2 regions of the Nonomuraea composti genome follow, and region 2 is predicted to be linked to the other one. Evidence: riboswitches for the same ligand, from Rfam matches in the RefSeq annotation. Region 2 holds a riboswitch; the other holds the start of a gene.
What was found. A riboswitch is a leader RNA that binds a small molecule or an ion and turns the genes downstream of it on or off. The one in region 2 is predicted to bind glycine.
Positions count from the first base shown of each region.

Region 1: it holds a riboswitch for glycine, as region 2 does, so the genes downstream of both, gcvP (aminomethyl-transferring glycine dehydrogenase) here and gcvT (glycine cleavage system aminomethyltransferase GcvT) in region 2, are expected to answer to the same signal.

Region 1 is NZ_JAATEP010000016.1:41,863-45,256, reverse strand. Features, by position in the region: gene gcvP (aminomethyl-transferring glycine dehydrogenase) at 1-2,020, opposite strand, end outside; glycine riboswitch at 2,203-2,303, opposite strand; gene HCN51_RS23045 (MerR family transcriptional regulator) at 2,547-3,167, opposite strand; gene HCN51_RS23040 (bifunctional nuclease family protein) at 3,315-3,394, opposite strand, start outside.
Region 2 is NZ_JAATEP010000015.1:133,808-137,201, reverse strand. Features, by position in the region: gene HCN51_RS22495 (aldehyde dehydrogenase family protein) at 1-355, shown strand, start outside; gene HCN51_RS22490 (3-oxoacyl-ACP reductase) at 358-1,122, shown strand; gene HCN51_RS22485 (gamma-glutamyl-gamma-aminobutyrate hydrolase family protein) at 1,137-1,826, shown strand; glycine riboswitch at 1,900-1,997, shown strand; glycine riboswitch at 1,998-2,094, shown strand; gene gcvT (glycine cleavage system aminomethyltransferase GcvT) at 2,129-3,214, shown strand; gene gcvH (glycine cleavage system protein GcvH) at 3,211-3,394, shown strand, end outside.

The DNA.
Region 1 (3,394 bases), on a different contig from region 2:
GGGCGTTGAGGTTGGCGCCGTCGACGTACACCTGGCCGCCGGCGTCGTGCACCTTGGCGCACACCTCGGTGATGGTCTCCTCGTACACGCCGTGCGTGGACGGGTACGTCACCATGATCGCGGCCAGCGCGTCCCGGTGCTTTTCGATCTTGGCGTCGAGGTCGGCCAGGTCCACGTTGCCGTCGTCGTCGCAGGCCACGACCACGACGCGCATGCCTGCCATGACGGCGCTGGCGGCGTTCGTGCCGTGGGCGGAGGACGGGATGAGGCACACGTCGCGCTCGCCCTGGCCGTTGGCCCGGTGGTAGGCGCGGATGGCCAGCAGCCCGGCGAACTCGCCCTGCGAGCCGGCGTTCGGCTGGATGGAGACGGCGTCGTAGCCGGTCACCTCGGCCAGCCAGCCCTCCAGCGTGCCGATCAGCTCCCGGTAGCCCTCGGTCTGCTCGGCCGGCGCGTACGGGTGGATCGCGGCGAACTCCGGCCAGGTGATCGGCTCCATCTCGGTGGTCGCGTTCAGCTTCATGGTGCAGGAGCCGAGCGGGATCATCGAGCGGTCCAGCGCGATGTCCTTGTCCTGGAGCCTGCGCAGGTAGCGCAGCATCGCGGTCTCGGAGCGGTGGCTGTGGAAGACGGGGTGCGTCAGGTACGGGGTCTCGCGCAGCAGCGCGGACGGCAGCGCGTCGGGGGCGTTCTCGGGGTCGGCCTCGACGCCGCTCACCCCGAACGCGGCCCAGACCTTGGCCACCTCGGCGGCGCCGGTCTTCTCGTCGCAGGCGATGGAGACGTGGTCGTCGTCCACCTGCCACAGGTTGACGCCCTGCTCGGCGGCGGCGGCCACGACGGCGGCGGCCCTGCCGGGGACGCGGGCGAGGACGGTGTCGAAGAACTCGCCGTGCACGACCTCCACGCCGGCGCCGCGCAGCCCCTCGGCCAGGGCGGTGGCGTAGCGGTGCACCCGGTGGGCGATGCCGCGCAGCCCGTCGGGGCCGTGGTAGACGGCGTACATGCTCGCGATGACGGCGAGCAGCACCTGGGCGGTGCAGATGTTGCTGGTGGCCTTCTCGCGGCGGATGTGCTGCTCACGGGTCTGCAGGGCCAGGCGGTAGGCGGGGTCGCCGTCGGCGTCGACGGACACGCCGACCAGGCGGCCGGGGAGCTGGCGCTGCAGCCCCTCGCGTACGGACATGTAGGCGGCGTGCGGCCCGCCGAACCCGAACGGCACCCCGAACCGCTGCGAGGAGCCGACGGCGATGTCGGCGCCGAGCTCGCCGGGGGCGGCGACCAGCGTCAGCGCGAGCAGGTCGGCGGCGGCCACCACGAGCGCGCCGGCCTCGTGCGCGGCGGCGGCCACGGCGCGGAAGTCGCGCAGCCGCCCGGAGGCGCCGGGGTACTGCACGAGCAGCCCGAAGCACTCGGGCAGGTCGCCGTCGAGGTCGTGCTCGACGAGCGTGATGCCGAGCGGCTCGGCGCGGGTGGCCAGCACGGCCTTGGTCTGGGGCAGCGCGTCGGCGTCCACGACGAACACGTCGCTCTTGGACTTGCCGGCCCGGCGCGCGAGCGTCATGGCCTCGGCGGCGGCGGTGCCCTCGTCCAGCAGGGACGCGCCGGCGACGGGCAGGCCGGTGAGGTCGGAGACGACCGTCTGGAAGTTCAGCAGCGCCTCCAGGCGGCCCTGCGAGATCTCCGGCTGGTACGGCGTGTAGGCGGTGTACCAGCCCGGGTTCTCCAGCACGTTGCGCCGGATGACGCCGGGGGTGACGGTGTCGTAGTAGCCCAGGCCGATCATGGAGGTGAGCACGCGGTTGCGCCCGGCCAGGGCGCGCAGCTCGGCGATGGCCTCGGCCTCGCCGATGGCGGCGGGCAGCTTGAGCTTGTCCTTGGCCCTGATCGCCTCGGGCACGGCCACCGCGACCAGGTCCGCGACGGATTCGAAGCCCACGGCCTCGAGCATGCGCTGCTGCTCGGACTCCGACGGGCCGATGTGCCTGGACGAGAACGGCGGAGCTGACAGGTCGGTCATGGGGTGTGCCTCCCGAGGCTTATGGAGACCGGCGCCAGGGCGCGGGCGAGTGCCGGGTCTCCCCCTCTGTCAGCGCGGCCCCGTCACCTGCGTCGGCGCCACGACCTGAGAGCTTCACCCCCGGTGGGGCTTGCACCGTCGGTGAGGCGCGCCTGGCGGGTGCGCCTGCTTTCCAGAGTTGCCTCGCCCGAGCGGTACTGGATGCCTGAGAGATTCCGGGGAGGGTTGCTCCTTCGGCGCCCCGGGACCGTCTGGTGCCCGGGGACTCTCCCGCACGGGGTCGTCAGCCTTGCTGTCCTAGATTACTACGGTAGCCCCCGATAACCGGTCATTGGACCCGCTTCCGGCCACGCTCGAGCCGGCTTCGAGGCACACGGATGCGACGGTGCAAGGTGAGCGGGGGTACGGGGAACCCTGGGCGCCGGGCGGGCGGCGCCGGATTCAGGAGGGGGCTCGGCCGGGTGGTGCGGGGCGCGAAGCCGTTTCACGCAGTGCGCAAGCCGTTTCAGGCGGTGCGCAAGCCGTTTCAGCCGGTGCGCCGGGCGCGGCGCCTGCGGGCCAGCTCGTCAGCGGGGTGATCGGCCGGGACGGTGTCCTCGACCGCCGCGCGTTCCCCCGGCAGCTCCGCGAGGGAGCCCTCGACCTCTCGCCAGACCCGCCCGAGCGCGATGCCGAACACGCCCTGGCCGCCCTGGAGCAGGTCGATCACCTCGTCGGCTGAGGTGCACTCGTAGACGCTGACGCCGTCGCTCATGAGCGTGATCTGCGCGAGGTCGGCGACCCCGCGGTCACGCAGGTGCTGCACGGCCGTGCGGATCTGCTGCAGCGACACCCCGGTGTCGAGGAGCCGCTTGACGACCTTGAGCACCAGGATGTCGCGGAAGCTGTAGAGCCGCTGGGAGCCCGACCCGTGCGCCGCCCTGATGGTGGGCTCCACGAGGCCCGTGCGGGCCCAGTAGTCGAGCTGCCTGTAGGTGATGCCGGCCGCGGCGCAGGCCGTCGGCCCGCGGTATCCGATGTCGCCCGGCAGCGTCGTCGGCTGCTCGTCGAAGAGCAGGCCCTGCTCCCCGGCACGCTGCCGCGCGCTCTCGCGCCGCACCGGATCTTCCTGGCCGGCCGTCTTTCCCTCGCCGCTGCTGACCGCCACGCGGACCTCCGGCTTTCTCTCATCCCGTGGCCTGATCTGGGGGTTCATAAAGGGCGACCACGGGTTTCACTTGCACCGTAGGACCGTGACCAGGCACAGTCAACGATCCGGCTCGGCGCGTCGTGAAGCGTAAATGCACTGAAATACCTACCCCGCCCTGCCGAAGTCCTCGGGAGTGATCGTGTCAAGGAACTCCCTGAACTTCTCCACCTCGTCCTCCTGGTCGT
Region 2 (3,394 bases):
CTACTGGTTCCCGCCGACCGTCCTGACCCCCGAGGTCACCGACCGGGCGTTCACCGAGGAGATCTTCGGGCCGGTCGTGTCGGTCGTCAGGTTCGAGGACGAGGCGCAGGCCGTACGGATCGCCAACGACACCCCGTACGGGCTGAGCGGCTCCATCTGGACCCGCGACGTCGGCCGGGCGCTGCGCGTGGCCAGGGCCGTCGAGTCGGGAGCCCTGTCGGTCAACTCCCACTCCTCGGTCCGCTACTGGACCCCGTTCGGCGGCTTCAAGCAGTCCGGCCTTGGCAGGGAGCTCGGCCCTGACGCGCTCGCGGCGTTCACCGAGACCAAGAACGTCTTCATCTCCTGGGAGTGACAGTGCAGCGGTTGCAGGATCGGGTGGCGGTCATCACCGGCGCCGGCAGCGGGATCGGGCTGGCCACGGCCCGCCGCTTCGCCGACGAGGGCGCCAGGGTGGTCTGCGCGGACATCGACGAGGAGGCGGGCGTCAAGGCCGCGGCCGAGGTGGGCGGCCTGTTCGTCAAGGCCGACGTCACCAGCGAGGACGACGTCGTGCGCATGTTCGCGACGGCGCACGACACCTACGGCAGCGTGGACATCGCCTTCAACAACGCCGGCATCTCGCCGCCCGACGACGAATCGATCCTGGAGACCGGCCTCGACGCTTGGCGCCGCGTCCAGGAGGTGAACCTGACCAGCGTCTACCTGTGCTGCAAGCACGCCATCCCGTACATGCGGCGGCAGGGCAAGGGCTCGATCATCAACACCGCGTCGTTCGTGGCCGTCATGGGCTCGGCGACCTCGCAGATCTCCTACACCGCCTCCAAGGGCGGGGTGCTGGCGATGTCGCGGGAGCTGGGGGTGCAGTTCGCCAGGGAGGGCATCCGGGTCAACGCCCTGTGCCCGGGCCCGGTGAACACGCCGCTGCTGCGGGAGCTGTTCGCCAAGGATCCCGAGCGGGCGCAGCGGCGGCTGGTGCACGTTCCGGTGGGCCGCTTCGCCGAGGCGTCGGAGATCGCGGCCGCGGTGGCGTTCCTGGCCAGCGACGACGCCTCGTTCATCACGGCCAGCGAGTTCCTGGTGGACGGCGGCATCTCCGGTGCCTACGTCACGCCGCTCTAAGAGGGAGGACGGTCGTGGGCCCCGTCATCGGCATCACGTCCTACGTCGAGACCGCCTCGTTCACGGTGTGGCAGGACACCCGGGCGGCGCTGCTGCCGTACTCGTACGTGGAGCAGGTCGTGCGCGCGGGCGGCCAGCCGGTGCTGCTGCCGCCGGCCGGCTCGCCGGCCGGGCTGGCCGGCCGCCTCGACGGGCTGATCCTGGCCGGGGGCGGTGACATCGATCCGGCGAGGTACGGCGCGGAGCCGCACGAACGCAGCGGCTACGTCCGGAAATTTCGGGACGAGGCGGAGTTCGCCCTGCTGGCGGCGGCCCTCGACGCCGGGCTGCCGTTCCTGGGCATCTGCCGCGGCCTCCAGGTGCTCAACGTGGCCCTCGGCGGCAGCCTCCACCAGCACCTGCCCGACCTGGTCGGCCACACCGACCACTGCCCGGGGCCGGGCCGCTTCGGGCACCTGCCCGTCACCCCGGTCCCCGGCACCCGCCTGGCCAAGGTGCTGGGCGAGGAGCCCGTGGCGGTCGCGCACTACCACCACCAGGCGGTGGACCGCCTCGCCCCCGGCCTGACCGTCACCGCCACCGCCGCCGACGGCACGATCGAGGCCGTGGAGAGCACGTCGGGAGCGTTCACCATGGCCGTGCAGTGGCACCCCGAGGCGGCCGAGGAGCACGCTCTGTTCGAGGCGCTCGTCCAGGCGTGCTGACGGCGCCGGATCCCGTACGGCCCAGAACGCGACAACAGCCCCGTAACGGCACTAGGCTGACGGACATCACCGACGAAACCGCGCGGGAGAGTGCCCTGACAGCCGGTCAGGGTCCCTGAAGGAGCAAGCCCTCCCCGCGAACCTCTCAAGGCAAAGGACCGCGCGGACGAGGTGTCCTCTGGAAAGCAGGCCCATGGGGCCTCGCCGAAGGTGAAAGTCCGGCAAAAGTCGGGTGAAGCTCTCAGGCATCGATGACAGAGGGGGAGGATGCTGGCATCCACTCCTGTCCTGAGGTGCGACAAATGTCCCGACCGACACCGCTACGAGACGTTCACGAGAGCCTCGGCGCCACGCTCACCGACTTCGCCGGATGGCTCATGCCGCTGCGGTACGGCAGCGAGTCCGCGGAGCACCGGGCCGTCCGCGAGGCGGCCGGGCTGTTCGACCTCTCCCACATGGGCGAGATCTTCCTGACCGGCCCCCAGGCCGGCGAAGCGCTGGACTACGCGCTGGTCGGGCACCTGTCGGCACTCGCACCCGGACGCGCCAGATACACGATGATCGTGAACGAGCGGGGCGGCGTCCTCGACGACCTCATCGTCTACCGGCTCGGTGACGAGGAGTTCATGGTCGTGGCCAACGCCTCGAACTCCGAGAAGGTCGCGCAGGAGCTGCGGGAGCGGGCCAAGCCGTACGAGACGGTCGTGACGGACCGGTCGGCGGAGTACGCGCTCATCGCCGTCCAGGGCCCGCGCTCCCAGGAGATCCTCGCCACGCTCACCGACGCCGACCTCGCCGGGCTCAAGTACTACGCCGGCCTGCCCGGCCAGGTGGACGGCCGGCGGGCGCTCATCGCCCGCACGGGGTACACCGGCGAGGACGGGTTCGAGCTGTTCGTGGCCAACGAGGACGCCGTGCCGCTGTGGCACGCGCTCACGGCCGCCGGGGAGCCGTACGGGCTCAAGCCCGCGGGCCTGTCCAGCCGCGACACGCTCAGGCTCGAAGCCGGCATGCCGCTGTACGGCAACGAGCTGAGCGCGCAGCTCACCCCGTTCGACGCGGGGCTGGGCAGGGTGGTGAAATTCGACAAGCCGGGTGACTTCGTCGGCAGGTCTGCGCTCGAGGCGGTCAAGGACGACCAGCCACGACGCAGGCTCGTCGGCCTGGTCGCGCGGACCCGCCGGGTGCCGCGCCACGGTTACCCGGTCACCAAGGACGGCGCCGTCGTCGGCGAGGTCACCAGCGGTGCGCCTTCCCAGACCCTGGGAAAGCCCATCGCGATGGCCTACGTGGACACCGGCGCCGATTCAGGCCTGGCTGTGGACATCCGGGGCAGCCATGAACCTATGGACCTGGTCGAGCTGCCCTTTTACAGGAGGAACAAGTGAGCAACATCCCTGACGACCTGAGCTACACCAAGGAGCACGAGTGGGTGGCCGGGCTGGACGACAGCACCACCGTGACGGTCGGCGTCACGGCGTTCGCCGCCGACTCCCTTGGTGACGTCGTCTACGTGCAGCTCCCCGAGGTCGGCGCGAACGTCGAGCAGGGCGACTCCGTCGGCGAGG